Regions from separate parts of the Streptomyces lacaronensis genome, predicted to be linked through region 2. Evidence: riboswitches for the same ligand, from Rfam matches in the RefSeq annotation. Region 2 holds a riboswitch; the other holds the start of a gene.
What was found. A riboswitch is a leader RNA that binds a small molecule or an ion and turns the genes downstream of it on or off. The one in region 2 is predicted to bind glycine.
Positions count from the first base shown of each region.

Region 1: another riboswitch for glycine. It lies ahead of gcvT (glycine cleavage system aminomethyltransferase GcvT); the one in region 2 lies ahead of gcvP (aminomethyl-transferring glycine dehydrogenase).

Region 1 is NZ_JBLHDK010000003.1:4,064,695-4,079,648, reverse strand. It holds gene ACMTAK_RS17165 (DUF6531 domain-containing protein) at 1-1,297, opposite strand, end outside; gene ACMTAK_RS17160 (PrsW family glutamic-type intramembrane protease) at 1,365-1,898, opposite strand; gene ACMTAK_RS17155 (DUF4386 domain-containing protein) at 2,047-2,781, opposite strand; gene ACMTAK_RS17150 (MarR family winged helix-turn-helix transcriptional regulator) at 2,872-3,450, shown strand; gene ACMTAK_RS17145 (Uma2 family endonuclease) at 3,575-4,141, shown strand; gene ACMTAK_RS17140 (TetR/AcrR family transcriptional regulator) at 4,146-4,772, opposite strand; gene mca (mycothiol conjugate amidase Mca) at 4,916-5,809, shown strand; gene ACMTAK_RS17130 (RNA polymerase sigma-70 factor) at 5,766-6,623, opposite strand; gene ACMTAK_RS17125 (carboxymuconolactone decarboxylase family protein) at 6,620-7,177, opposite strand; gene ACMTAK_RS17120 (L-serine ammonia-lyase) at 7,280-8,662, opposite strand; gene glyA (serine hydroxymethyltransferase) at 8,887-10,152, opposite strand; gene gcvH (glycine cleavage system protein GcvH) at 10,179-10,559, opposite strand; gene gcvT (glycine cleavage system aminomethyltransferase GcvT) at 10,776-11,903, opposite strand; glycine riboswitch at 12,074-12,184, opposite strand; gene ACMTAK_RS17100 (AAA family ATPase) at 12,348-13,052, shown strand; gene ACMTAK_RS17095 (enhanced serine sensitivity protein SseB) at 13,229-14,035, shown strand; gene ACMTAK_RS17090 (enhanced serine sensitivity protein SseB C-terminal domain-containing protein) at 14,147-14,944, shown strand.
Region 2 is NZ_JBLHDK010000003.1:10,539,467-10,554,420, reverse strand. It holds gene ACMTAK_RS45675 (PhzF family phenazine biosynthesis protein) at 1-572, shown strand, start outside; gene ACMTAK_RS45670 (CPBP family intramembrane glutamic endopeptidase) at 601-1,413, opposite strand; gene ACMTAK_RS45665 (glutamate--cysteine ligase) at 1,489-2,991, opposite strand; gene ACMTAK_RS45660 (hypothetical protein) at 3,440-4,027, shown strand; gene ACMTAK_RS45655 (DUF5999 family protein) at 4,291-4,497, shown strand; gene gcvP (aminomethyl-transferring glycine dehydrogenase) at 4,588-7,503, opposite strand; glycine riboswitch at 7,569-7,693, opposite strand; glycine riboswitch at 7,695-7,792, opposite strand; gene ACMTAK_RS45645 (PRC-barrel domain-containing protein) at 7,939-8,256, shown strand; gene ACMTAK_RS45640 (DNA polymerase IV) at 8,232-9,788, opposite strand; gene ACMTAK_RS45635 (MerR family transcriptional regulator) at 9,897-10,523, opposite strand; gene ACMTAK_RS45630 (bifunctional nuclease family protein) at 10,691-11,164, opposite strand; gene ftsR (transcriptional regulator FtsR) at 11,217-11,972, opposite strand; gene ACMTAK_RS45620 (FHA domain-containing protein) at 11,990-12,817, opposite strand; gene ACMTAK_RS45615 (DUF881 domain-containing protein) at 12,948-13,829, opposite strand; gene ACMTAK_RS45610 (small basic family protein) at 14,405-14,737, opposite strand; gene ACMTAK_RS45605 (DUF881 domain-containing protein) at 14,734-14,954, opposite strand, start outside.

The sequences.
Region 1 (14,954 bases), 6.5 Mb from region 2:
ATGCCCAGGTCGGGCCGAACCACCGCCCGGCGCGGTATCCGGAGTCCACTCGGCGGGAGAACACCAGCGGCAGCACACCCGGCAGCTCCACATCCGTCTGCGGCAGGAACATCCGCCCGGTCGCCAGATCCACCGGATCGGTGCGACCGTGCCGCACCCGGTCCCAGGTACGGGAGAACACCCCCCGGCCTCGGCTCCGGAGCGCGCCGCGCGCCCATTGCGTCGCCTCACGCGCCGCCAGCCTGGCTCCGACGCGTGAGGCGACCGGGGCCAGGGCGCGCGGGGCGAGGCCCATCAACAGCGTCTCCGCCAGCCCTCCGCCCATGGCGAGCTCCAGCGGCAGCGCGTAGGGCATGGCGAACATGGCGAGGGTAAGGAGAAGGGGAAGGCCGGTCTCGAGGAGCTTTTCCAGCAGGAAGCGGTCGGTGCCGAGGATGCGGTAACCCCCCAGAGGGGCCTCGCCGGCCGCGATGGCCGACCAGCGGGACAGCAGCAGGACGCCGACGACGAGTGAGCCCGCGCAGACGGCGATCCGGAACTGGACGAGGGCGACGGCCTCGCCCAGCGGAGACGCGCTCGCCCTCCGATAGCCGCGTACGGCGGAGATCAGGCGCCACAGGGTCAGGGCCAGCGCGGCCAGGCCGACGCCGACCAGGACGCGCCGCCCGGTACCCCCGGTGAAGTACTCCTGCAGATCCTTCGTGGACGGGAAGGAGCCCACCGCCAGATACAGCAGGGAGGGGACGGCCAGCAGCAGACTGAGCACCAGAAGCGCCTTCTCGTGCCGCGGCCAGCGGGGGCGCTGCTCCCGGGCCCGGTGCCACAGCTGCCGTAAGGTCACGCCACGCCATGCCTCCTGGCTGTGGGTGGCGTCCATACGGTGGGTCTGCTGGACGACCGACTCGCGCAGCGGCTCCAGCTTCTCCGCGCGGGTACGGGGGTGGGCCGTGGCGTACAGCAGCGCTCGGCGCTGCCGGGCGTAGCCCAGGGCGATGATCCAAGTGGCCGGAAGGCGCAGCAGGGCGTATCCGGAGAGAGCTTCGGGGGCGGCTTGGCCCTGGCGCTCGGCCGCCAGCGCGACGTCAGGCGCACGGCGTCGACCGAGGCGGGACCGGCGCAGATCCCAGATCCACGCGGCGGCAAGGCACCCCAGGATGATCCACAGCCCCCACTCCCCGGCCAGCCGCTCCCGCCACTCCATCGCCGTGTCATCGCCCTGGAAGACGGCGGCGTAGTTGGTCACCCAGTGGATCGCCACCGCCCCGGCCAGCGGCAGCAGTGCCGCGGCCCGGGTCACTGCGCGGGCACCACACCACAGCAGGCCCACCCCCAGCCCGGCCAGCGCGCTGGTGAAGATGTGCGCCTCATAGGGGAAGTACCGGCCCTCCGACCTCGACGGTGCCGGTCGGTGCGGGAAACCAGCTGCTGACGATCTGCCCGAGGCCGGGAACATACGGGGGGTCGATCAGCCCCTCCGCGATCTGCCAGCCGCCCTCATCCAGGGGAACGGCCTTGCCCGCGGACTCTGCGTACATCAGAAGCTTTTCCAGCAGACCGAATCCGGCACCGGCGGCCCCGCCCAGCACCACGAAGTCCGCCAGGCCCCACTGCATCCGCCCGCGCAGCGCCCACCCCGCGATCAGGAGCGGTGCGATCTTGATCAGCTCTTCCACCACCGGAGCCGTCGTCCACGACACCGCATCCATGACGGCCGACAGCGAGGTCCCCCTCGCGGTGGCCAACTGCCGCGCCACCACGAGCTCCAGCACCATCGAGAGCACACCGCAGCCGTAAGCGCCCACCCCGAAGGCGAGCAGCACCGTCGGCCACCGCACCGTCCGCACCGGCCAGGACAGCAACAACAGCTGCAGCACAGCCCATACCGACGCCGCAGCCATCCAGAACGCCACGCCCCGTGCCCCCTCAATGTTGTCAGTGATCCGTCACGCTAAGTCGAACGGCGGTGACCTACAAGGGAGTTCATGGTCATGTGGTCTATGGATCCACGCTCTGTGCGTGTCCTCGGCGGGTGCGCGCGTCCGACGGTCACTGGTGCCGGGACGGGCGGGTGCGGGGCAGCAGGAACGCGGTGATGACCAGCCAGATGAGCCCGCCGAAGCGGACGACCGGCAGCAGGTAGCCGAACGGGTCGGCGATCAGCGAAAGCAGCGAGACCATGCCCGCGGCGGCCAGCGCCAGCCCGGTCCAGGTGAGTGGGCGAGGCAGCAGGCGGGTCATCAGCCCGGTCACCGAGATGCCGGAGACGAGCATCGCGAACGTCACCGAGTAGGCGACGCCGCCGGACAGGAACGACAGGTCGGCCAGTGCGCGGGCCAGGGCCGGATCGGCGTCCATGGGCAGACGGCCGCCGGCCCAGCCGAACAGCGCGCTGCCGGTCAGCGCCCCGGCCGCCAGCACCCCGCCCACCAGCGTGATCGCCGAGCCCGGTGCGGTGATGCCCAGCGCTCGCAGCCGCCGGTAGAGCACCGCCGCCATCAGCGCCAGTGGCGTGGCCGAGGCGAACAGCAGGAGCGAACCCAGCTCGATGGTGCTGCCGTTGTCCCGCGCGTACTTCAGGACCTCCTTGCCGGAGGCGTCGGGGCGTGGGGTCGAGCTGTTGACGACGACGTAGCCGATGGTCAGGACCGCGAACGCCAGCACGGGCGCCAGCAGCGGAGGCCCGCCCTGCGGGCGGCGGCCGGGGGTGTGCCCGGCGGGGGCGGTCCGGGTGGAAGGGGCGGTGGAAGGGGTGGGGGACGTCTGGGGGGTCGTGCTGGGCATGGCTTCTCCTCCGTTGGGTCGGTTCGGACAACCGATACGAAGGATAATGATTACAAGCTGAAACGATTGTCAAGCGGCTATGATGTCTGCATGGGAATGACCAATGAAGGTGAACGGCCACCGGGTCCGCCCCCGACCGGTGCCGCCTTCCTGCTCGCCCAGCTCGGCGCCCACGCCGCCGAGCTGTTCGCCGAACGCCTCGCCGAGCTGCACCTGACCCCGCCGCAGGGCGGCCTGCTCCGGCTGCTGGCCGACTCACCCGGCCGCAGCCAGCGCGAACTCGCCGACGACCTGGGCATGCCGCCGAGCCGGTTTGTCGCGTTCGCCGACGAACTGGAGGAGCGCGGGCTGATCGAGCGCCGCAGGAACCCCGCCGACCGGCGCCTGTACGCGGTTCATCTGACCGATGAGGGCGGAAAGCTGCTGGCAGGGCTGCGGAAGGTGGGCGCGGAGCACGAGCGCCGGATGACCGATGGCCTCTCGGAGCAGGAGCGGGATCAACTGACCGGACTGCTGCGGCGGCTGGCGGACCGGCAGGGCCTCAGCCCCGGCGTTCACCCCGGCTTCCGCTCGATGCGCGCCGAACGCCCCGGCCGCCGGGGAGGCCGCCGTAAGGGGGCGTCCGCCGACGCGCTCGACGACGTGGAGATCTTCACCCGTGAACCGTGACGGGACGGGGGACGCGGGCCGGCGGGTCCCTGCGCTGGGCCGTGAGCCCGGAGCAGGGGCGCCTGCCCCGGTACGCTGAGCGCAGCAGTGCCACACCCGTCGCGCAGGGTCAGGGAGGTGAGTCATGACCGCCGAGATGGTCGCTCCGGCGTGGATGCATGAGCAGATCACGGCTGAGCAGTACGACTCCTGGTCCGAGGAGCAGTGCGCGGGGATCGAGATCGTGGACGGGATGGTCGTGGTGGGCCCCAGCGCGTCGAAGCGGCACAACCGCCTGGCCCGGATCCTTGCCAACGCCCTGGAAGACGCCGCGGGCCCTGACTGGAACGCCGATACGGACTTCGACGTCCGGCTTCAGGATGTGCCGCTCACCAATCGTCGTACCGACGTGGTCGTGTATCGCGCGGAAACGATCGACGTCACGCCCACCCGCCCCGAGCATGTGCTGCTGGTCGCCGAGGTGGTGTCGCCCGGTTCGGAGACCACCGACCGCGTTGTGAAGGTGGACCAGTACGCCAAGGCGGGCATCGCCTTCTACTGGCGGATCGAGCAGGCGGCCACCGGTGTCCCGCTCGTCTACACCTACGTCCTCGACCCCGCGACCCGGACCTACCGGGAGGGAGACGTGTTCACCGGTGTGGTGAAGGTCGCGGCTCCGTTTCCGGTGCGGGTCGATCTCGGTCAGCTCTGACGGCTCAGCGCACCGCGTAGCCGCCCAAGGAAGGCTCCAGCAGGTCGAAGACCTTCTCGGCTGAGCGGGTTGCCGTGGCGGCGATTTCGTGGTTGGGGCGGCCTGCGCGGGTGAGGGTCTGGACGTGGTGGAACAGGGTCCGGTGGGCGGCGGTGAGGAGGGCGGCGGCGGCTCGGGGGGTGGGGTCCTCCGGGGCGGGGGCCGTGGCGGTGGTGAGTGCGTCCGCCAGGGCTTCCTCGCGTTGGTCGTGGAGTTCGCGGAGTCTCGCGGTCAGGGTGGGGCTGTCGGCGAGCATGCGGGCGAACTCCGGGCTGGAGAAGCCGACGACGGGGTCATGACGCTCGACCGCGGCCAGATATGCGCGGCGCAGCGCGGTCAGGGCGGATTCGCCGGTCGGGCGGTCCGCGACCGTCCGGGCCAGGGCGGTGGTGATGGTCTCGTGGTAGTCGAGGGCCAGGTCTTCCTTGCGCGGGAAGTAGTTCGTGACCGTCATCTTGGCCACCTGGGCGGCCGTCGCGATCTCGGCGATGGTCACCGCCTCGAAGCCGCGCTCCATGAAGAGCCTGGTCGCGGTGTCGGAGATCATCTGGCGCGTCTGCCGCTTCTTCAGCTCACGCAGTCCTGCTGTCATGGCACCCATCCTCGCATGGGCGGCTCTAAGTTTGTGGTTGACCTAAATTTGGGTTCGGACTATTTTTTGGTCGTCAAACACTCGGTCAATCGGTCACTCAGCCACCACGAGCCATCCCAGGAGCGCGTTTGAACCTGCGTCTGATGAGCGTGCACGCCCACCCCGACGACGAGTCCAGCAAGGGCGCGGCCACGCTGGCCAAATACGCCGCCGAGGGGGTGGAGGTGCTGGTGGTCACCTGCACCGGAGGGGAGCGTGGCGATGTGCTCAACCCCGCCATGGACCGCCCCGGTGTGCGGGAGAACCTCGCCGCGATCCGGCGGGACGAGATGGCCGAGGCCCGCCGGATCCTTGGCGTACGGCAGCACTTCCTGGGGTTCGTCGACTCGGGGCTCCCGGGGCCGGGCGAGCCGCTGCCCGAGGGGTGCTTCGCCCTCGCGCCGCTGGAGGAGGCGGCCGGGCGCCTGGCGGGACTGATGCGGAGCTTCCGGCCGCATGTGGTCGTCACGTACGACGAGACCGGCGGCTATCCGCACCCGGATCACATCAGGACCCATGAGGTGACGGTCGCCGCCTTCGACGCGGCGGGGGAGGCCGACCGCCATCCCGAGGCGGGCGCGCCCTGGCGCCCCCTGAAGCTCTACTACCAGGGCGGCTTGTCGCGGCCCTGGTTCCAGGCCTTGCACGACGCCATGACCGCGCGCGGCATGGACTCGGGCATGCGGGAGGTGCTGGCCGAACTGCCCGAGGCGGGGCTGGAGATCACCACGCGGGTGCCGTGTGCGGAGTACTTCGCGACCAGGGACCGGGCCCTGCTCGCCCATGCCACGCAGATCGACCCGAACGCCGGGTTCATGCTTCATGACCGTGACACTGAGCGGCAGGTCTGGCCCACTGAGGACTACCACCTGGCCCGGTCCCACGTCGATGTCGACATCGATGTCGCGACTCCCGAGGACGACCTGTTCGCCGGTGTGCGGCGCCCCCAGCGGCCTACGGCGGCGGCAGGTGCCGCAGCTTCTCCGGGTTGCGGATGATGCGGATCTCGGTGATGCGCCCGTCCTCGACCTCCGCACAGGCGACCGTGTCCGGGCGGCCCGCGACCGTGAGCAGCAGTCCCGGCCGGCCGTTGACGTCCACCGCGTGCACCTGGGGGTCGTCCATCGGCTGGGCGATGACGGCGGCGAGGAAACGGGCGACCTTCTCCGCGCCCTGCTGCGGGCGGAGGGCGGCCTTCACCTTGCCGCCGCCGTCGCTCCACGCCGTCACATCGGGGGCGAGCAGCTCCATCATGCGGTTCAGGTCGCCGCCGAGACACGCGGCCAGGAACTCCTCGGTGACTTGCCGCCGCACCTCCGCCGGGGCGTCGTAACGCGGCCGGCGGGCCTGGACATGGGCCCTGGCCCGGCTGCCCACCTGCCGTACGGCCGCCTCGCCGCGGTCCAGCATTCCGGCGATCTCCCGGAAGGAGAAGCCGAAGACCTCTTTGAGTACGAAGACCGCCCGCTCCAGCGGCGACAGACTCTCCAGTACGACGAGCATGGCGAGCGAGACCGACTCGGCCAGCTCCACCTCCTCGCCGACGTCCGGCCGGGTGACCAGCGGTTCGGGCAGCCAGGGGCCGACGTACTGCTCGCGGGTGGCGGCGGCCGAGGTGAGCCGGTTGAGCGCGAGGTTGGTGACCGTACGGGCCAGATAGCCCGCCGGGTTCTCCACCGGCGTGGACACCTGACCGCAGCGCAGCCAGGCGTCCTGCACCACGTCCTCGGCATCGGCGACGGAGCCGAGCATGCGGTAGGCGATGCCGAACAGCATCCGCCGGTGCTCTTCGAAGGTGGTCGTGTCGATCACGCCCGCGACGGTACCTCGCAGGCGTCCGAGAAGCCCTGGCTGGTCAGGCCGAAGGCGCTGTTGACGCGCGAGCGGTAGTTCTCCAGGCCGACCATGGCGGTGAGTTCGACGAACGCCGCCTCACCGAGCCGCTCGATCAGGGCGGCCGCGAGCTCGTCGGTCACACGGGGCGCGGTCTCGGTCATCGCCTCGGCGTAGTCCAGGACGAGCAGCTCCAGCTCGGTGAAGGCGTCCTGGTGGTCGCGCCACCGCGGCACCTTGGAGATCTTGTCCTTCGGGAGGCCGAGGTTGTCGGCCTCCCAGTGCCCGAAGTCCATGCACCACGAGCAGTTGATCCTGGCCGCCACGGCCATGACCGCGAGGTGCTTGAGGCCCGGGTCGAGGCGGTTCCACTTGGCGGCACCGCGCTCCTGCCGTACGTAGGTGAGCAGCACCCGCGGATTGTGGCCGACGGCCAGACCGGGGTCGAGCACCTTGCCGTAGGCGCGCCGGGAGTACCAGGCGCCGACGCGGTTGAGCAGCGTGCTGGGCGGAGTGAGCGAAATACGGGCCATGGCGGGCTCTCCATCGTGTCGTACCTGTGGTGGCAATGCCGTGCACAGGTGCGACAGAGCAGCCCGCCGGAGTGTGACATCCGGCGGGCCGCGAGGGCCGTTTCAGCACTCGATGACGTTCACCGCGAGCCCGCCCCGCGCCGTCTCCTTGTACTTGACCTTCATATCCGCGCCCGTCTGCTTCATCGTCTTGATGACCTTGTCGAGCGAGACATGGTGGCGGCCGTCGCCGCGCAGGGCCATCCTCGCGGCGGTGACCGCCTTGACCGAGGCCATGCCGTTGCGCTCGATGCAGGGGATCTGGACCAGGCCGCCGACCGGGTCGCAGGTGAGGCCGAGGTTGTGTTCCATGCCGATCTCGGCGGCGTTCTCCACCTGCTCCGGGGAGCCGCCGAGAACCTCGGCGAGGCCGCCGGCGGCCATGGAGCAGGCGGAGCCGACCTCGCCCTGGCAGCCGACCTCGGCGCCGGAGATCGAGGCGTTCTCCTTGAAGAGCATGCCGATGGCGCCCGCGGCGAGGAGGAAGCGGATGACGCCCTCCTCGTCCGCGCCCGGGACGAAGCGGGTGTAGTAGTGCAGGACGGCGGGGATGATACCCGCCGCGCCGTTGGTGGGGGCGGTGACCACGCGGCCGCCCGCCGCGTTCTCCTCGTTGACCGCCATGGCGTAGAGGGTGATCCACTCCATGGCACGGGCGCCCGGGTCGCCCTCGGAGCGCAGGGCGCGGGCGGCGGTGGCGGCTCGGCGGCGGACCTTGAGGCCGCCGGGCAGGATGCCCTCCTGGGACATGCCGCGGGCCACGCACGCCTCCATGACCTGCCAGATCTCCAGCAGCCCGGCCCGGATCTCCGGCTCCGTGCGCCATGCCTTCTCGTTCTCCAGCATCAGGGCCGAGATGGACAGGCCCGTCTCCTGGGAGAGCCGCAGCAGTTCGTCACCGGTGCGGAAGGGGTGGGTGAGAACGGTGTCGTCGAGCTTGATGCGGTCCTCGCCGACCGCGTCCTCGTCCACCACGAAGCCGCCGCCGACCGAGTAGTACGTCTTCTCCAGCAGCGGATGGCCCCCGGCGTCGTACGCGCACAGCGTCATGCCGTTGGCGTGGTACGGCAGTGAGCGGCGGCGGTGCAGGATCAGCTGGGCCGAGTCGTCGAAGTCGATCTCGTGGCCGGGGCCGATCTCGGCGCCGAGCAGCCGCAGCCGCTTGGTGGTGCGGATGCGCTCGACCTCGCCGTCGGCCGTATCGACGTCGACGGTGCGCGGGGAGTTGCCCTCCAGGCCCAGCAGCACGGCCTTCGGGGTGCCGTGGCCGTGACCGGTGGCGCCCAGCGAGCCGAAGAGCTCGGCCCGGACGGACGCGGTGTGGGCCAGCAGACCCTCGTTCTTCAGCCGGCGGACGAACATCCGCGCGGCCCGCATCGGGCCGACGGTGTGCGAACTGGACGGGCCGATGCCGATCGAGAAGAGGTCGAATACGGAAATGGCCACCGGGGGACTCCTTCGTCTGCACGCCGGGGGAAGCGTGTGCCCGCGGGGGAAGCGTGCGGGCCGTGCGTGGGGTGGTGCGGGGTCGGTGCGGGTGGTGTGTGAGGTGGTGCGGGTGGTGTGTGAGGTGCTGCGGGGTCGGTGCGGGGCCGTGCGTGGGGTGGTGCGGCGGGGGCGCGCCAGGGCGGACGCGCCCCCGGGTCCGCGTTACTCCGGGTTGCTCCGGCTCACTTGGACAGATGCGCGTACAGCGGGTGCTTGTCGGCCAGGGCGGTGACCCGGGCCTTCAGCGCCTCCGCGTCGTACGACGGCTTGAGCGTCTCCGCGATCACGTCGGCGACCTCGCGGAAGTCCTCCGTGGTGAAGCCGCGCGTGGCCAGCGCCGGGGTGCCGATCCGCAGGCCCGAGGTGACCATCGGGGGCCGCGGGTCGTTCGGGATCGCGTTGCGGTTGACCGTGATGCCGACCTCGTGCAGCCGGTCCTCGGCCTGCCGCCCGTCCAGCTCGGAGTCGCGCAGATCGACCAGGACCAGATGGACATCGGTGCCGCCGGAGAGGACGGCGACGCCCACCTCCCGGACATCGTCCTGGGTCAGGCGCTCGGCGAGGATCCTGGCGCCCTCCAGCGTGCGCTCCTGGCGCTCCTTGAACTCCGAGCTCGCCGCCACCTTGAAGGACACCGCCTTCGCCGCGATCACATGCTCCAGCGGACCGCCCTGCTGACCCGGGAAGACCGCCGAGTTGATCTTCTTGGCCAGGTCGGCGGTGGAGAGGATCACGCCACCGCGCGGACCGCCCAGGGTCTTGTGGGTGGTGGTGGTCACCACATGGGCGTGCGGTACGGGCGAGGGGTGCAGCCCGGCCGCCACCAGACCCGCGAAGTGGGCCATGTCGACCATCAGGTACGCGCCGACCTCGTCCGCGATCCGGCGGAAGGCGGCGAAGTCCAGCTGGCGCGGGTATGCCGACCAGCCCGCGATCACCAGCTTGGGGCGGTGCTCCTTGGCCAGCCGCTCGACCTCGTCCATGTCGACCAGACCGGTCTCGGCGTCCACGTGGTAGGGCACCACGTTGTAGAGCTTGCCGGAGAAGTTGATCTTCATGCCGTGGGTCAGATGGCCGCCGTGCGCCAGGTTCAGCCCCAGGATGGTGTCGCCGGGGGAGAGCAGGGCGAACATCGCGGCCGCGTTGGCCTGGGCGCCCGAGTGCGGCTGGACGTTGGCCGCCTCGGCGCCGAAGAGCTCCTTGACCCGGTCGATGGCGATCTGCTCGACCACGTCGACGTGCTCACAGCCGCCGTAGTAGCGGCGGCCGGGGTAGCCCTCGGCGTACTTGTTGGTCAGGACCGAGCCCTGGGCCTCCATGACCGCCGACGGAGCGAAGTTCTCGGAGGCGATCATCTCCAGGGTGGACTGCTGGCGGTGGAGTTCGGCGTCGACAGCAGCGGCGACGTCCGGGTCGAGCTCGTGCAGGGAGCTGTTGAGAAGCGACATCGAGGGTCCCGATCGAATAAGGAGGGTCAGTTTTCGGCGAAAGCGGTGTACTCGTCGGCGGAGAGCAGGTCCTCCGGCTCGCTCGTCACCCTCACCTTGAACAGCCAGCCGCCCTCGAAGGGGGCGGAATTCACCAGCGCCGGATCGTTCACCACGTCCTCGTTGATCTCGGTGACCTCACCGGAGACCGGCGTGTACAGATCGCTGACCGACTTGGTGGACTCCAGCTCACCGCAGGTGTCACCGGCGGAGACCGTGGAGCCGACGTCCGGGAGCTGGACATAGACGACATCGCCGAGCGCGTTGGCCGCGAATTCGGTGATGCCGATCGTCGACACGCCGTCCTCGCCGGCGGCCGACAGCCACTCGTGCTCCTTGCTGTACCGCAGCTGCTGGGGGTTGCTCATGGTCCGATTCTCCTGGATACGGGGGAGTGCTTGGGAAACGGGTCTTAGCTGGTGGGACGCGGCGCCGAGGAATACGGTGCCGAGGGATACGGCGGCGAGGGGACGCGATGGGCCGGGGGCCCGCTCGGCGCCCGCCCTTGTGGAAGCCCGGCGCGCACGCTCATGGAAGCCCGGCGTCCGCGCTCATGGAAGCCCGGCGCTCACGCCGGTGGTAGCTCAGCGCTCGCGCTTGTAGAAGGGGAGCGCCACGACCTCGTACGGCTCCCGGGCACCACGGATGTCCACGAAGACCCCCTCGGTGCCGGGCTTCGCGTACTCCGGGTCCACGTACGCCATCGCGATCGGCCTGCCCAGCGTCGGCGAGGGCGCGCCCGAGGTGACCTGGCCGATCGACGAGCCGTCGGCGGCCACCACGGCGTATCCGGCGCGCGGCACCCGGCGGCCTGAAGCGATCAGGCCGACCAGGGTGCGCGGGGTGACGGTGTCCGCCTGGTGGGACGCGGCCTCCAGGGCCTCGCGGCCGACGAAGCCGCCCGGCTTGTCGAACTTCACCACCCGGCCGAGCCCCGCGTCGAAGGGGGTGGTGTCGGTGGTCAGCTCATGCCCGTACAGCGGCATGCCCGCCTCGAGACGCAGGGTGTCCCGGCAGGAAAGACCGCAGGGCACCAGGCCCACCGGGGCCCCCGCCTCGGTCACCGCCTCCCAGACCCGCTCGGCGTCGTCCGGTGCCAGGAACAGCTCGAAGCCGTCCTCACCCGTGTAGCCGGTGCGGGCGATCATGGCGGGGACGCCCGCGACGGTGCCCGGCAGCCCGGCGTAGTACTTCAGCCCGTCCAGGTCGGCGTCGGTCAGGCGCTTCAGGATCCCCGCGGACTCGGGCCCCTGGACGGCGAGCAGCGCGTAGGCGTCGCGGTCGTCCCTCACGGTCGCCTCGAAACCGCCGGCCCGCTCGGTCAGCGCGTCCAGCACCACCTGCGCGTTGGCGGCGTTGGCCACGACCAGGAACTCCTCGTCCCCGAGGCGGTAGACGATCAGGTCGTCCAGGATGCCGCCCTCGTCGTCGCAGATCATGGTGTAGCGGGCGCGGCCCACGGCGAGCGCGGACAGCCGGCCGACCAGCGCGTGGTCCAGGGCGTCCCCGGCCCGCGGACCGATGAGAGAGATCTCACCCATGTGGGAGAGGTCGAAGAGCCCGGCGCGGGTGCGTACCGCGGTGTGCTCGTCGCGCTCGCTGCCGTAGCGCAGCGGCATGTCCCAGCCGGCGAAGTCGGTCATGGTGGCGCCGAGCGCGCGGTGCCGCGCGTCCAGCGCGGTACGGCGTGGGGTGGGCGGGGCGTCGGTCACGATTCAGGCTCCAGAGGTCGGGGTCGCGCGACGGCGAGGACGGACGACAAGGACGCGTGCGTCCTCCCCATCTGTCATCGGAACCTGAGAGGTTCGCCGTGACGCCCGTAAGGGGCCCGGTTTGCACCTTGGGTGGAGCCGCGCCCGCGCGGCCCGCTTTTCAGATCTGCCTCGTCCGTGCGGTATCGGGGCCTGAGAGATTCAAGGGAGGACTTGCTCCTTCGGCGCCCTGGACACCCGGCACGGATGCCGATGACCAAGGACTCTCCCGCGCGGATTCAAGCGGCCGGTATGGAGTTGCGCGGACATCATCGCATGTATGGCCGAGAAGGGAAGCCCCGATCCGACGGGGCTCCGGCCGCCCGGTCAGGGGCAGCCTTGCCCGACATTACCTTTTCTTGACACTCTGCGGGTACGAGCAGCGTTGACCGACCTGGGAGGACGATCACGGTGCATGGGCAGGGAACGTACGCGACAACACAGAGGCTCCTGCCGGCGCGGCGTGGGCGCACCCCCTCCGGGTCGACGGCCCGGCCCGGTCGAAGAAGCGCGGTGCACGATCTGCGCGCCGGGGCGGAGGGTGGCGGCGCGGACCCGCGTGAGCTGCGGTTTCCGGCAGGGGATGTGCTGGTCGCCTCCGGGCTGCCGGGCAGTGGCAAGAGCACCCTGATCAACCGGACGGTGCCGCTCCTGGACGAGACGGGCGCGGTCGTGATCAGGGTGGACTCGCAGAACACCCGGGAGACGTGGGAGCGCCGGCTGCCCGGCTGGCTGCCGTACGCGCTCTACCGACCGCTGGTCCGGTACGCCCACTACGCCGGGCTGCGCCGGGCGCTGCGCTCGGGCGTGAGCGTGGTGGTGCACGACTGCGGGGCGCTGCCGTGGGTCCGCCGCTGGCTGGCCCGGGACGTGCGGCGCCGGGGCCGCAGTCTCCACATGGTGCTGCTGGACGTGGGCGCCACGGAGGCGCTGGAGGGCCAGGCCGCCCGTGGCCGCGGGGTCTCCGCCTACGCCTTCGGGCGGCATCTGCGCGCGATGCGGCGGCTGATCACCGGGATGGAGGAGGGGCGGCCGCCGCGGGGGTGCGCGTCGGCGGTGCTGCTGGACCGGCGAGGCGCGAGCGCGCTGCGCTGCATCTCCTTCGAGTGATCACGCCTCTCCCCCAAGTGGCCGAAAATCGGCCATTGGCATCACACAGCGTGACGAGGGCGAGTCCGGGCGAGGTGGGGAAGTGCTGTGGAGATCGCCGCCGCCCCCTCCGGCCCCGGGCCGCCCAGCGGTTAGGGTGCTTCGGGCAGGTCGGACGAGATGGCGGTTGGACGAAGATGAGCTTCCCGGAGCAGTACGGAGCGGCCCCGGCGCACGGAGGATTCCCGGACGGCGGGTATGCCGCGCATCCGGCGTTTCCCGGCAATGAGCTCGAAGAGGTGATGGCCGCCTCCGTCGACGTCCCCGGCGCCGGAGCGCGCATCGTCGAGACGCTCTCCCGCAGCCACCTCTGGATTCCACTGCCCAACGGCGGGGGCCCGGGCAGCCCGAGCCTCGATCTGCCCACGATGGAGATCGACGGCGGCGCGTATGTCCCGGTGTTCAGCTCCGAGCAGCAGTTCCTCCAAATCGTCGGCTCCCATATGTCCTTCACCATCGCCCCGGCCGTGGAGTTCGCCCGCGGGCTGCCGCCCCAGCTCGGCATCGCGGTGAACCCCGGTGGCGCGGTGGTCGTACCGCTGCCTCCGCCCGCCGTCCGGGAGTTGTGCCGCGCCGGGCGTACCGAGCTCGACGGCCCGGCCAACGGTGGCCGGGTGCGGCTCTTCGAACCGGACTGGCAGGACGAGCCGGTGGACTTCCTGGCCGCCGCCGGGATCGAGTTCGCCAAGGGCACCGGGGTGCGGACCGCCCGGCGCGCCCTGGCCAGCGTCGAGGGCGACGAGCCGGCGCTCTTCGTCGGTGTGCAGCTCGACGAGCCCGGCCCCGAGGGGCAGGCGCGCGCGGTGGAGGCGCTGGGCCGCGCCCTCGGTTCGGTGCCGGTGCCGTGGAAGGTTCAGCTGGTACTGCTGGACGTGGCGCAGGGCGATCCGGTGGCCGACTGGATGCTGGGACGGGTGCGGCCGTTCTACGACCGTGACCTCTGACTCACCCCTGGGTCCGCTGCCGCGGCCCGTAAGCTGGTTTGATGACCAGGAGGGGTGCGAGCACGCTCCCCGGTGAGGTGTGGGCAAGGCGATGAGAAGGGGCGGACCCAGGTGAGCGCGGGCGCGGATTGGGGGGCGGCGGCCGGCCAGGTTGAGCGAGCGTTGCAGCAGGTCGCTCCCGGCCGGTACGACGCCTACGAGGCGCTGCTGCACGCCATCGGCGAGGGCCAGGTCTGGATGCTGCTGTGGCACGGCGCGCCCGGCTCCCCCGACGCACAGTACGGGAACATGGACGTGGACGGCCTCGGTTACGCCCCGTGTGTGACCTCCGCGCAGGAACTGGCCGCCAGTGGCTGGAACCGCGCGCATGAGGTGGTCGAAGGACGCCTCATCGCCGACTCGCTCTACCGCGACCGCTACGGCCTCTGGCTCAACCCCCACGCCCGCGGCGGCGGAGTGGGCATCCCCTGGCCGGATCTGCGCCGGATCGCGGGCGGTCTGGACCGGCTGCCCGCCGGGCCGCTGCGGCTGTCCGAGCCCGCCATCGACATCCCCCAGTTCTACGCCCTGTTGGGGCAGAACGCGCATCGCACCGCCGCGGTGCGATCGCTGCGTCGCGTCTGGGTGCAGCCCGCGCTGGGCGCCCCGTACCTGGCGATCGGCCTGGATCTGTACGACACCGGCGCCGCGTCGGTGCAGTCGGTGCGGGTGATGATGGAGCAGTCGATCACCGCCGTGCCGGACGGGCTGCCGGTCTCCACGGTCGCGCTCTCGGACGAGTACGATCCCGTCGCCATGTGGATGCGGGCCAACGCCCGGCCCTTCTTCGACCGTGAGGCCTATGGCGCCGCGTCCGCCGCGCCGCCGTCGTACGGCTACGGCTATCCGCCGCCGCGCCCCGCGTACTGAGCCACCGCGC
Region 2 (14,954 bases):
TCCTCAAGGCCACGGGTGCCGCGACCGGCACGGTCCGCTTCGCCACCCTCAGTGGGGTGCTGTCGGCGACGGCCGACGACGGCGGCTCGATCACACTGGACTTCCCCACGGCCTCACTCGGCGAGCTGCGAGTGCCCGAGAAGACCGCCGAGGTCGGCGCGGCGCTCGGCGCCCGGATCGTGGCCGCCCATCACGCCGGCCCGTTCATCGACGACCTCCTGATCGAGGTGGCCGACGAGAAGACCGTGCGCGCCCTGGCCCCCGACCTCGCCGCGCTCAAGCGGATCAGCCACCGGGGCGTCATCGTGACGGCGGCCGCCGAGGACCCGGGGCGCGGCTATGACTTCGTCTCGCGGATGTTCGCCCCGGGCGTCGGCATCGACGAGGACCCGGTCACCGGCAGCGCGCACACCGCGCTCGCGCCCTACTGGTCGGCCCGGTTCGGCCGCGACGAGCTGACCGGGCTCCAGGCGTCCGCCCGCACCGGCCTGGTCCGCACCGCGCTGCGCGGCGACCGTACGCTGCTGACGGGCGGCGCCGTCACCGTCATCGACGGCGAGCTGCTGACCTGAGGCCCGCCATACAACGCCGGACGGCGGGTCAGGCCGTGGGCAGCCAGTCCACCCGGCCCGCCAGCACGGCGTATCCGACGAAGGCGACGATGTCGATCAGCGCATGGGCGGCGACCAGCGGCCCGACCCGCCCCCAGCGGCGGTAGAGCAGCACAAAGACCACGCCCATCGCCATATTGCCGAAGAAGCCGCCGATCCCCTGGTAGAGGTGGTACGAGCCGCGCAGCACCGAGCTGGCCAGCAGGGCGGCCATCGGGGTCCAGCCCAACTGCCCGAGCCTGCGCAGCAGATAGCCGACCACGACCACCTCCTCCAGCACCGCGTTCTGCACGGCGGAGGCGATCAGTACGGGGATCTTCCACCAGACGTCGGGCAGCGACTCGGGTACCACCGTCAGATTGCCCCCGGCCGCCCGCGCCCCGAGGTACAGCAGCAGCCCGGTGCCGCCGATCGCGGCCGCGATCGCGGCGCCCCACGCCAGGTCGAACCGGGGCCGGTCGCGGTCGAAGCCGATCACCCGCAGCCCGGCGCCCTCACGCAGCAGCAGATGGGCCACGAGCGCGACCGGCACCAGCGCGGTGGTGATGCCGAACAGCTGCCAGGCGAGATCCAGCCAGGGCCGTCCCGGCGCCGCGGAGGAGTTGAGATTGGCGGCCTGGTCCTTGAGCCCGCCCGGTTTGGTCACCGAGCCGATAAAGCTGATCAGCGCGGACAGCCCGCTCGCGCCCAGGGACAGCGCCAGCACGAGCAGCGTCTCATTGCGCAGCGTCCGCCGCGAGAGCCCGTCCTCGACCACGGGCAACTCCGCGCCCCGCGCCTGTGACCACACTCCTGTCCCCACTTCCGTCTCTCCGCCTCATCGGTGCACCCGCCCCGCTCACCGGACAATACGGGGTCGTGGTCCACGGTGGGGGCGTCACCCGGAGAGATCGGTGGGCCAGGTGTGCACCGGTGCGTCGGTCCGCATCAGGGCGCAGTAGCGGCGGGTCATGGCCGCGAGGGCGGCGTCCCGGTCCAGTCCGCCGCCCAGCGCCCGATGGTAGGTGGCCGCCTGCCAGGACGCGCCGTTGACCCCCAGCTTGCAGCGCTCCTCGATCACGCCGAGGTAGCGGTCGCGGTCGGCGGGCTCCACGCCCCAGGAGTCGAGGCCGGACGCGGCGAGCGGCAGCAGTTCCTCGCGGACCAGCCGTACGGCGGAGGTGCGGGTCAGGGACGCCGAACGGCCGGATTTGGGCCATTGGAGTACCGCGTCGATGCCATGCCGGCAGGCCGCCTCGAAGTTGGCCGCGGCGGCCGCGAACGGCAGCCGGGTCCACACCGGGCGGGACTCCTCGGCGAGCGCCCTGACCAGCCCGTAGTAGAAGGCCGCGTTGGCGATGACATCGGTGACGGTGGGCCCGGCCGGGAGCACGCGGTTCTCCACGCGCAGATGCGGCACACCGTCCACGACGTCGTAGACGGGCCGGTTCCAGCGGTAGATCGTGCCGTTGTGCAGCGCCAGTTCCTGGAGCTCGGGCACCCCGCCCTCGGCCAGCGCCCGCAGCGGGTCCTCGTCCTCGCCGGTGGAGAGCAGCGGCGGGAAGTAGCGCAGATTCTCCTCGAACAGCTCGTACGCGGAGTCGATCCAGCGCTCGCCGAACCAGGTGCGCGGGCGCGCCCCCTGGGCGGCGATCTCCGGCGGGCGCACATCGGTGGCCTGGAGGAACAGCGGCGGCCGGGATTCGCGCCACACCTCGTGGCCGAAGACGAAGGGGGAGTTGGCGCCCACCGCGATCTGCGCGGCGGCCGCCGCCTGCGCCGCGTTCCACGCGGCCGCGAAGCGGCCCGGGGTGACCTGGAGATGGAGCTGGACGGAGGTGCAGGCGGCCTCGGGGGCGATGGAGGAGCTGGCGTAGGTGAAACGCTCCCGGCCCTCGATGTCGATGAGGAAATCCTCACCGCGGGCGGCCAGCATCTGCTCATTGAGAAGTTTGTAACGGTCGTCATAGGAGAGGTTCGTGGATCCCAGATCGTCCGCTGCGAGGGTTGGCAGAATTCCGATCATCACGATCTCGGAAGACACTTCCCTCGCCTTGCGATCGGCATATGACAAACCGGTTCGGAGCTCCTCGGAGAGCTGATCGAGAACGCGTCCGTGCAAACGGTGGGGCACGATGTTTACTTCAAGATTGCACTGCCCGAGTTCGGTCTGGAAATCATGACTCCCGATGCGCTCCAGAACCTCCGCGTTCATCATCCTCGGCAGCCCGTCGGACCCGGCGAGATTCAGCTCGATCTCCAGCCCCATCAGATTCTTCGGGCGGTCGAATCGCTTGTCGGCCAGGAGCCGGCCCAGCCCGTCGAGGCACTGCCGCAACCGGACGCGCTGCCGTCGCCGGCCGGACGGGTCGAACTCACCGGCTATGAGCTTCTCCCCCATCGAAGCGTCCCTCCTCGAGTGGATCATCGGCGCCGGGCGTGTGCACACCACGCTCGATGATGCCCACCAATGTGATCGATAACGCCCCGCGATCCCCACCCAGCCGGTAGGCTCTGTGGAACTGCGCATTGCGCTGGGGAAATGAACCAGCGAGTTCCAGCCTACCGCGCGGGGCCCAAAATGCCAGGTCATATCCGTTCATCTGGCACTGAATCGGGGAAAATCCCCGCCATCCCGGGGACTGGATATCCTCTTGTCGGCGATATCGGCAGCGGCTAGACGAAACACAACGGGAACACTTGTCGTATAAACTCGGCTAACGAGGCAGAGAGATAACGCCCGAACGGTCTGTTCCCGGCTCCCCTCTGACCCGTGTTCCACCGACAGCGCCGCCCAAACCCGGCCCGCTATCGCTTCACCGTGTCTTCAAAGCGAGAGGCGACCCACTATGCCGCTGCATGTGCCCCAGGCCCCCGCGCCCGCCCTGCGCAGCGTCCTCACGGCCCTTGATTCCCCCACCGCCGTCCGCGAGGCCCGCACCCCCGTGCTCTCCACGCTCACCGGCCCCTTCGAACCCGAACTCCCGCTCCCCGTCCATGTCCTGGACGACATCACCGCCCCCGACGGCCCGCCGCGCACCCGGCTCACCGGCTGGCGATTCCTGATCCGCGACGGCGACCGTACGGTGGCCGCCGCCGAGGCGAGGCTCACCGCCGACGGCTGGACCTTCTCGCACTTCTCCGAGGGCCCCTACGTCAGCTCGGCCGAACTCGCCCTGAGCGAGGCCGAGTCGCTGCCCTCGGCGTACCAGCCGCGGCTGCTGTCCATCCCCGAGCTCTACATGGTCACGCTCTGGCTGCACGGCGACCTGACCGCGGACGGCGCCGAAGGCGGCCTCGGCGCCGGGGACCTGCTGGTGCCGCTCGCCCCGGCCCCGCCCGGTATCGCGGCGCACCGGGCGCACCGCGCAACCGATCTGCTGCCCGTCCTCACCCACCGGCTGACCCGGGCCCCCTTGCTTGGCTCACCCGCCTGACCTGGGCCTTCATCAGGCCGGGAGCGCCCCGTGACCGCCGGGTCACAGGGCGCTCCGCAGCATCCTCGTAACAGTCCGGCCGCGATGAACCCTCCGGACGGGTGATGCGTCATTATCTAGCGAGACCGGTACCGCGAAATCCCTGCGGATTCCAGGCCGCAGGGCAACACTGGAGCAATCGACCGACTCAACCACGGGGGGCGGCCATGAACGCCGCAGCGAGCCGCAGGACCTTCACCACTCCGCAGCGAAAGAACCCTGTCATGTGCCAGCATCAACCGCCCTGCCCGTCAGCCGACTCAGCCGACCGGGAGGCCGCCCATCTCGTGGCGCACCACCCGGAGCAGGGATGGAGCCTGCTGTGCAACGGCGTCCTGCTCTTCGAGGACACCGGTGAGCTGCTGCCGGACGGGCGCGTGATCGCACCATGCCGACCGCTGGGTTCCGAGCACGTAGTCACCGCGGCCTGACCTCCGCCGTCGACGGCACGTACATATCAGGGGCCGGCCCGGCGCGTTCGCCGAACCGGCCCCACTGACGCATCGCAGGGCTTAAGACCCTCAGCCCTCGTAGGATTCCAGCGGCGGGCAGGAGCAGACGAGGTTACGGTCCCCGTAGGCCCCGTCGATCCGCCGCACCGGCGGCCAGTACTTGTCGGCCGCCGAGACCCCGGCCGGGAAGACCGCCTCCTCCCGGGAGTACGGGTGGTCCCACTCCGCGGTCAGCGACGCCGCCGTATGCGGGGCGTTCCGCAGGGGATTGTCCTCCTTGGCCCACTCGCCGGAGCCGACCTTCTCGATCTCGGCCCGGATGGCGATCATCGCCTGGCAGAACCGGTCCAGCTCCGCCAGATCCTCGCTCTCGGTCGGCTCGATCATCAGCGTTCCGGCGACCGGGAACGACATCGTCGGCGCGTGGAAGCCGTAGTCGATCAGGCGCTTGGCCACATCGTCCACGGTCACGCCGGTGGCCTTCGTCAGCGGACGCAGATCCACGATGCACTCATGCGCCACCAGGCCGCCGGGGCCGGTGTAGAGCACCGGGTAGTGCGGTTCGAGGCGCTTGGCGACGTAGTTGGCGCCGAGCACCGCGACCTGGGTCGCGCGGCGCAGCCCCTCGGCGCCCATCAGCCGGATGTACGCCCACGAGATCGGCAGGATCCCCGCGGAGCCCCACGGCGCGGCCGAGACCGGGCCGACGCCCGTGGCCGGACCGGCGGCGGGCTGCAGCGGATGGTTGGGGAGGTAGGGCGCCAGATGCTCGCGCACCGCGATCGGGCCGACGCCGGGGCCCCCGCCGCCGTGCGGGATGCAGAAGGTCTTGTGCAGGTTCAGATGCGAGACATCGCCACCGAACCGGCCCGGCTCGGCGAGCCCGACCAGCGCGTTGAGGTTGGCGCCGTCCACGTAGACCTGGCCGCCCGCGTCGTGCACGGTCGCGCAGATCTCGGTGATGTGCTCCTCGAACACGCCGTGGGTGGAGGGGTAGGTGACCATCAGGACGGCGAGCTGGTCCCCGTACTGCTCGATCTTGGCGCGCAGGTCGTCGGTGTCCACCTCGCCGTCCTGGCCGGTCTTGACCACGACGACCTTCATACCGGCCATCACGGCGCTGGCCGCGTTGGTGCCGTGCGCGGAGGACGGGATGAGGCAGACGGTGCGCTGGGTGTCGCCGTTGGCCCGGTGGTAGGCGCGCACCGCCAGCAGCCCGGCGAGCTCGCCCTGGGACCCGGCGTTCGGCTGCAGCGAGACCTTGTCATAGCCGGTGACCTCGGCCAGCCGCTCCTCCAGCTCACGGATCAGGGTCAGATAGCCCTGGGCCTGCTCGGCCGGTGCGAAGGGGTGCAGCGCGCCGAACTCCGGCCAGGTGACCGGCTCCATCTCGGTGGTCGCGTTGAGCTTCATGGTGCAGGAGCCGAGCGGGATCATGCCCCGGTCCAGGGCGTAGTCCCGGTCGGCCAGGCGCCGCAGATAGCGCAGCATCGCGGTCTCGGAGCGGTGCTGGTGGAAGACCGGATGGGTCAGATAGCCGTCCTGGCGCAGCAGGGCCGCGGGCAGCGCGTCCGGCGCCGAGGCGTCCAGCTCCTCGAGCCCGGGGATCCCGGAGGCGTCGCCGTTGCCGCCGTCCACCCCGAAGGCGGACCACACGGCGGCGAGCTGCGCGCGGCCGGTGGTCTCGTCACAGGCGATGCCGACGTGGTCGGCGTCGGTCAGCCGGAGGTTGACCCCGGCCTCGCGGGCCGCGGCGACGACCTCGGCGGCCCGGCCCGGCACCCGTGCGGTGAGGGTGTCGAAGAACGCGCCGTACACCACCTCGACACCACCGGACCGCAGCCCCTCGGCGAGCACGGAGGCGTAGCGGTGGGTGCGGCGGGCGATCGCCGCGAGCCCGTCCGGACCGTGATAGACGGCGTACATCCCGGCCATCACGGCCAGCAGCACCTGAGCGGTGCAGATGTTGCTGGTGGCCTTCTCCCGGCGGATGTGCTGCTCACGGGTCTGCAACGCCAGCCGGTACGCCTTGTCGCCGTCGGCGTCCACCGAGACCCCGACCAGACGGCCGGGGAGGTTGCGGGCGTAGGCGTCGCGCACCGCCATGAAACCGGCGTGCGGTCCGCCGAAGCCCATCGGGACGCCGAACCGCTGGCTGCTGCCCACCGCGATGTCCGCGCCCAGTTCGCCGGGCGGGGCGAGCAGGGTGAGCGCGAGGAGGTCGGCGGCGACGGTGACGACCGCGCCCAGTTCATGGGCCCGCTCGATGACCGGGCGCGGATCGCGCACCACACCGGAGGCGCCCGGGTACTGGAGCAGCACGCCGAAGATCCCGCGCTCGGCGATCTCGTCCGGGATGCCCTCGGCCAGGTCGGCGACGACGACCTCGACACCGGTCGGCTCGGCGCGGGTCCGTATGACCGCGATGGTCTGCGGCAGACAGTCGGCGTCGATCAGGAAGACGCCCTCCTTGACCTTGCCGACGCGCCGCGACAGCGCCATCGCCTCGGCGGCCGCGGTGGCCTCGTCCAGCAGCGAGGAACCGGCCGTGGGCAGCCCGGTCAGGTCGGCGACGACGGTCTGGAAGTTCAGCAGCGCCTCGAGCCGGCCCTGGGAGATCTCCGGCTGGTAGGGCGTGTACGCGGTGTACCAGGCGGGGTTCTCCAGCACATTGCGCAGGATCACCGGCGGGGTGTGGGTGCCGTAGTAGCCGAGGCCGATCATCGACGGCAGCACCTGGTTGCGGTCGGCGAGCGCGCGCAGCTCGGCGAGGACCTCCGGCTCGCTGCGGGCCGGCGGCAGGGCGTCCAGCGCCTCGGTGCTCTTGATGACGTCCGGTACGGCGGCCTCGGTGAGCTCGTCCAGCGAGCCGAAGCCGACCTGGGCGAGCATCTTGGCCTGCGCCTCGCCGTCCGGGCCGATGTGGCGCCGCTCGAACGGAGTACCGGATTCCAAGTCGGAGAGTGCGATGCGTTTGGCGGTCATCTGCGGGGGCCTCCTGGTCTGTGACGACCTACGAGGGGCACCGCGACTCGGGTGCCCGGACGGCCTCCCCCTCTGTCATCTCAACCTGAGAGCTTCACCGGCCCACATACCGCCTGACCGGTTTTCACCGTCGGTGAGGAGGGGTTCCGGAGCTCTGCTCGCCCGTGGCCCACCCTGCTTTCCAGAGTGACCTCACCCGCACGGTACGTGTGCCTGAGAGATTCCGGGGAGGGTTTGCTCCTTCGGCGCCTCCGACAGCGTCGGCGGAGGACTCTCCCGCACGGGGTCTGCAGCCACAGTCAGCGTACCAGCGGTTCTGCCGCGGGGGACGGTCGCGGGCGTTCGAGTGGCCGAGTGCGGCGATGTGGCTTTTTGTAGGGAGCAACGGGCACTTGCCACTTGCTTGTCATCTGTTTGCCACCTGTGGGAGAGAGCGTGCAGACCGATATCGACCCGCGGACCCTGATCGGCCGCAAGGCATTCGACCGCGAGGGCGCCAAGATCGGCACCGTGGACGAGGTCTATCTCGACGACGCGACCGGCGAGCCCGAATGGGCGGCGGTACGCACGGGGCTGTTCAGCCGGGACGTCTTCGTACCGCTCGAACCGAGCGAGGTCGTCGGCGACACCCTGCGGGTGCCGTACGACCGGTCCCTGATCAAGGACGCCCCGGACTTCGGGGTAGGCCGCCACCTCTCCCCCGAGCAGGAGCTTCAGCTCTACCACCACTACGGCCTGGACGTCACGGGCTGACCCGGGCACGGGCCGGGCTCGGGCCCACCACCGGGCTCGGGGACCTGCCCGTCCCGGCCTCCGGCCTCCTCCGCGTCCGCTTCCGCATCCGGGTCGGGGCGCAGCAGCGGCAGCGGGTCGGCAGGCTGTAGCGCCGGGTCGTCCACGGGGAACGTCCGTACCCGGCCCGGTGACGACCAAGGTTCCTCGAAGCGCACGGTCACCCGGCCCACCCCGCTCCCCTGCACCCAGCCCGCCCCGTACTCGGCGTGCCGTACATCCGAGCCCGGGAGCCAGCGCCGCGGCTTCTCAGCGTCCTCAGAAGCCTCTTCCGCGCCCTCTCCCATGGACTCCGGTCTCTCCGGCCCCGGCGGGCGCCCGGCGTCCCCCACGGCCTCGTGAGCGGTCTGAGCGGCCTGAGCCGCTTGGGCGGCTTGGGCGACTTGAGCGGCTTGAGCGGCCTGCGCGGCCTGCGCGGCCTGCGCGGCCTGCGCGAAGAGATCCTCCTGCGTGTAGTCCGCCAGACCGCTGACGCCGACCCCCAGCAGCCGCACACCCGCCGTGGTGTCCACCCCGTCGATCAGCCGTGCCGCTGCCTCGCGCACCACCGCCGGGTCGTCGGTCGGACCGCGCAGGGTCTCCGAACGGGTGAGCGTGGAGAAGTCGTACCGCCGCACCTTGATCACGACCGTCCGCCCCGAGCGGCCCGCCTCGCGCAGCCGCCCCACACAGCGGTCGGCGAGCCGCGCGATCTCCAGCTGCACCCGGGTGCGGTCGGTGAGGTCGACATCGAAGGTGTCCTCGACCGAAATGGACTTGGCGTCCCGCTCGGCGACGACGGGCCGCTCGTCCCGGCCCTCGGCCATCAGGAAAAGCGACGCGCCGTGGGCCCGCCCCAGCAGCCGCACCAGCTCCGCCTCGCCCGCCTCCCGCGTCTCGGCCACGGTGTGGATCCCGGCCCGGCGCAGCGCCTCCGCCGTGGCGGGACCGACGCCCGGGAGCGTCCGCACCGACATCGGTCCGAGCAGATCGCGCTCCGTCCCGGGCTCGATGACCACCAGACCATCCGGCTTGGCCTGCTCCGAACCGATCTTGGCGAGCATCTTGGATCCGGCGAGCCCCACCGATCCGGTCAGCCCGGTGACCGCCTTGATGTCGGCTCGCAGTCGCTCCGCCACGGCGCGCGCCGCCTCCACGGTGGGCTCGGTGCCGCCCGCCTCCAGATCGACGAACGCCTCGTCCAGGCTCAGCGGCTCCACCAGGGGTGACAGCGTGTGCAACAGTGCCATGACCGCGTCGCTCACCTTGCGGTAGAGGGCGAAGCGAGGGATGAGGAACGCCGCGTTCGGACACAGGCGGCGGGCCTGGGCCATCGCCATGGCGGAGTGCACCCCGAACACCCGGGCCTCGTAGGAGGCCGTGGCCACCACGCCACGCGGCCCCAGGCCCCCTACGATCACCGGCTTTCCGCGCAGGCTGGGCTTGGCCGCCTGCTCCGCCGAGGCGTAGAAGGCGTCCATATCCAGATGGAGAATCGTCGGCGCACCCCTCACACCTCCGATGCTGCCGCACACCACTGACAATGGGGCGGCACAACGGCCGGGGGCGGGCCCGGGGGCGCCACTCGGTTCACCGCCGGGGCGCCGGGCGGAAGGGCGTCGCTAACCCGCCCGGTTGCGGCGCGCCGCGAGCTCATCGGTCGGGTTGTGCCGGACCAGCGTCTCGCCGGTGTCCACCCGCTCGCCGTGCAGCTGGGACAGCGCGCTCTCCACGTCCCGCCAGACGACGCCCACGGCGATCCCGAAGACGCCCTGGCCGCCCTGGAGGAGGTCCACGACCTCATCGGGCGAGGTGCACTCGTAGACGGTCGCGCCGTCGCTCATGAGCGTCATCTGAGCCAGGTCGTCGAGCTCCCGGGCGCGCAGGTGCACCACCGCCGCCCGGATGTTCTGGAGCGACACACCGGTGTCCAGCAGCCGCTTCACGATCTTGAGGACGACCACGTCCCGGAAGCTGTAGAGCCGCTGACTGCCCGAGCCGTACGCCGGCCGGACGCTCGGCTCCACCAGCCCGGTACGGGCCCAGTAGTCCAGCTGGCGGTAGGTGATGCCCGCGGCCGCACACGCGGTGGGCCCGCGGTAACCGATCCGCTCCGTCCCCCCCGCGGCGGGCTCACGCGGCGGTGCGGCCTGTGCCGCGACCCGAGCCTTCAATGCCGGATCGGCCGATGCGCTCCCCTGGAGCGCATACGGACCTCCGGCCGCCGTGCCGTCGCCGGTGCTTCTCACGCCGACCTCCGTCCTCGACCTGCCATCTTGAAGGTAGGCAGTCACCCGGGGTGCGTCAACGATCGCCACACTCGGCACGCCGAGTGATAATCACCCTGAGAGTGGTTTCCCGTGTCCCTCGTCCGGGAAAGGCTACTCGAATGCGCGAGCGAGGACCGGCATACGGTTCACTGGCTGCTGGTTCCGAAGTCCTCTGGCGAGATCTGGTCGAGGAACTCGCGGAACTTCTCCACCTCGTCCTCCTGCTCGTCCGGGATCGCGATACCGGCGTCGTCCAGCACGCCGTCGCTGCCGTAGATCGGCGTTCCGGTGCGCAGCGCGAGCGCTATGGCGTCGGACGGCCGAGCGCTGACCTCCACACCGCTGGCGAAGACCAGCTCCGCGTAGAAGACCCCCTCGCGCAGATCCGTGATCCGGACCTCCGTGAGCTGCTGGCCGACCGCTTCGAGTACGTCTTTGAAAAGGTCATGGGTCAGCGGGCGTGCCGGAGCCATGCCCTGCTGAGCGAAGGCGATCGCGGTCGCCTCACCTGGTCCGATCCAGATGGGGAGGTAGCGGTCGCCTCCCACTTCACGCAGGAGCACGATCGGTTGGTTGGAGGGCATTTCCACCCGGACACCCACGACGTCGAGCTCGTTCACACAGCAACCCTAGGACGTGCCCGGCCGGTTTGGATAGTCGGGGCCCGGTCGGTCACCGCTCCTGGACCCTCAGAGCCGACCGCACCAGGGCCTCGTGCAGCCGTGCGGAGAGCGTGGCGAGCTCCCGCACACTGGCCTCCGCATGCGCTCTGGTCTGCGGATTCCTATGCAACCGCAGCGGGGCGACCACCTGCTCGACCATTCCGGCCTCGCGCTCGGCGGAGGCTTTCATGATTCGCAGATGACGTGGTTCCAGGCCGAAACGACCGAGTTCGGCGATGAGCCGGGCGACGGTCACCGCCTCGATGTCGTACCCGCCGCCGTCCGCGGTCGGCGCGAGCAGCCCGTACGACTCCCATTCGGCCAGCTCCGCCTCGCTGACCTCGGCCGTTGCCAGCAGATCGGCACGGCCGACCCGGGCGGCCGTGGGGCCGTCCGGAGCCGCGCCGGGGCCGCCGTCGAGCGGCCCGGACCGCTGCGCTCCCTGCGAAACGGCAGGAAGCTGCAACGGTTCGCCCCGCTCCAGGGCGTCCAGATGCTCCCGGATGACCTTGAGCGGCAGGTAGTGGTCACGCTGCATCCGGAGGATATGGCCGAGCCGCTCCACATCCTGCTGGCTGAATTTGCGGTAGCCGGACGGCGTCCGCCGCGGCTCCACCAGCCCCTCCGACTCCAAGAAGCGGATCTTGGAGATGGTGACCTCGGGGAACTCGTCCCGCAACAGATTCAGCACGGTGCCGATGCTCATCGACCGGCCGCCCGTGGGGGCGGTGCCGGTATCGGCACCGCCCGACGGTGTCTGAAGCATGGACCTCCCCTGACGGGTCAGATGCCGACGCCCCGCTGGCTCGGGTAGAAGATCAGCCGGTACTTACCGATCTGCACCTCGTCCCCACTGGTCAGGACCACCGGCGCGTCGATCTGCTCCCGGTTGACATACGTCCCGTTGAGGCTGCCGACGTCCGAGACGGTGAAGCTGCCGTCCTGGCCGCGCCGGAACTCCACATGGCGGCGGGAGACCGTCACATCGTCCAGGAAGATGTCGCTCTGCGGGTGACGGCCCGCCGTGGTGACATCACTGTCCAGCAGGAAGCGGCTGCCGGAGTTCGGCCCGCGGCGGACCACCAGCAGGGCCGACCCCAGGGGCAGCGCCTCGACGGCGGCCTGTGCCTCCGGGCTGAGCGACGGCAGCGGCGTCTGCCCGGTCACCTCGGAGTCGTACGCCTCGAGACCCGAGATTGAGATGGTGGAGGTGGTCTCCGAGGCACGCTCGGAGGGCGCGCCGCCCCGCAGCGGAGCGCCGCAATTGGAGCAGAACCGGCTGGCCTCCGCGTTCCGGTGGCCACACCGCTGACAGACGGGCAAGCCAAACCCTCCACCACTCCGAGAGGCCGATGGGTCCTCGAAACCTATGGGCCCGGCCGCGGAGGGGTCAACAGACGCGCCCTGCCCGCCGACCTGGTCGCGGAAGAGCGGGCGCTCCTCGGTCCCCCCTCCGCTCTCCTCCGCGGCACGCGAGGCACGGTGGCGAGCGGTGCTGCTGCCGCCATCCTGGCGGGCACTCTTACCGAACAACTTCCCGAACAACTTCACGGGCGATTCCCCTTGACTGAAACAGACCCGCCCGTGGGGCAGGACAAACCCTCGATGCACACACCAGACGGTCCGGACATCCTCACAACGTCCGTGACCACCAGACAGTTTCCATCACGCGCGGATCTTCTGGTGCGTTGACCCCCCGCGTCCACATGGTCTCCCCGAGAGACCCTCATTTCGAACCGCCTCACCGTGATGACGACCGAGCGTAGTCAGGCCGCTTCGCCGATCGCAAGGCATCCACAACGATCTTCTTCTCCCGCTGGACGGACACTGTGGCCTGCTCCTTCTCCAGGCTCTGCACCACCCCGCCCGGGATGTTCAGGGCCGGCTCCAGATCCTCCGGCTTGCCGATCACCTTCACAACATACGGTCGCGTCACTTTCCGTCCATCGATCCGGATCGCGCCACCGCTGTCCGAGAAGTAGGTGCCGGCGACCACGCGCACCTTGCCGATCTGGATCGCCTCGGCGCCCGCCGCGCGCAGCTCCTGGACCGTGTCGAGCAGCATGTCCGACTCCACGGAGCCCCGGGAGTCGTCGATGGTGATCGTGATACCAGGACCCTGTGCTGCCACCGTACCCGCGAGCACGCCCAGCTGCTGCTCCTTCTGGAGCGTCTGCTTCCGGGCCTCCTCGGCCTGGTCCGAGCTGTTCTCCAGCTCGGTGCGCTGGTTCTCGAGGCGGCGCTTCTCGTCCTGGAGCCGCTGGGTGCGGGAGTCCAGCTCGTCGAGGATCCGGACCAGGTCCTCCTGCCGGGCACCGCGCAGCACACTGCTCTCGTTGGTCGAGCGCACCTGGATGGCGAGCCCAAGGCCGAGGCCGAAGAGCAGCAGGGCCACGATCAGCTGTGCGCGGGTGAGCCGCGGCGGCCATACGCCCTTCACCAGCCGCTGGCGGCCGGTCAGGGCGTCGTCCGGCCTCCGATTGCCCCCGGAGCCCCCGGGGCCGGAGGCGGGGCCCACACGCTCTCCGGGGCCGCTCCGGGACCCGTCGCCGGGCCTGGGGCCCTCGGCGCGTGCCCCGGGCGTGTCCGCCGCGACGGACCGGCCCTGGGCCTGCGGCGGCAGGGCCTCGGGCAGCACGGCCTTGGGCAGGGGCGTCCTCAGCGCCAGGTCCTTGAAGCCGCCCGGCGGGGGCGCGGCGGGCCTGCCCGGCCGCTCCCCGGGCGCGTCACGGCGCTCGGGCTTCCGGGCGGGCGACGGGGTGCCCGCGCGCGGCGGTCCGGCCGCCGACGCCCGCTTGGGCTCGGCCCGCTTCGGCGTGGCCCGCTCGCGGGGCTCCCCGGGCCGCGCGGGCTGCTCGGGCGTCTCCGGCCGACGCGGCGGCTCGGGCGACCGCCGGGGCGGCTCAGCGGCCTTCTCGGGCGTTTCGGCCTTCGCCGCTTGTCCGGCCTTCGGCGGCTGCTCGGCCTTCGCGTCCCTCTCGGCCGGAGGCGGCGTGTCGGCCGACTGGTGCGGCGTGTCGGCCGACCGCTGTCGCGGCGTGTCGGCAGCCTGGCGTGGCGTTTCAGCAGGCTGCCGCGACGTGTCGGCAGGCTGCTGCGGCGTGTCGGCAGGCTGCTGCGGCGTGTCGGACTGCCGTCGGTTCTCGGCCGACTGCGCGCTCTCGGGCTTCTCCGGGGTGTCGTCGGTCGTCATCGGCCTCACGCCCGGAACACATGGCGGCGGATCGCGGCCGCGTTGGAGAAGATCCGGATACCGAGCACGACCACGACCCCCGTCGACAGCTGGGCACCGACGCCCAGCTTGTCACCGAGGAAGACGATCAGTGCGGCCACCACCACATTGGACAGGAACGATACGACGAAGACCTTGTCGTCGAAGATCCCGTCCAGCATCGCCCGGAAGCCCCCGAAGACCGCGTCGAGTGCCGCCACGACGGCGATCGGCAGATAGGGCTCGACCACCGTCGGCACCACCGGTCGGACCACAAGTCCCACCACGACTCCCACGATGAGCCCCAATACGGCGATCACGATGTGCCCTTCCCTGTGTCGGCGTCACCCTTGCCGGAGCCACCGGCTATCGGTTCCGCGGTGCGTACGATCAGGCTCGGCGCGGCCGGAAGCCGGAGCGAGTCCTGGGCGGAAATGCTCGTACGGATGTCATAGTTCTGCTGCAGCACATGCAGGTACTGTCCGTCCGCACTGTTCTGGAAAGCAGTGCTCAGCCGCTGCCCGTCCCCCACCGCGA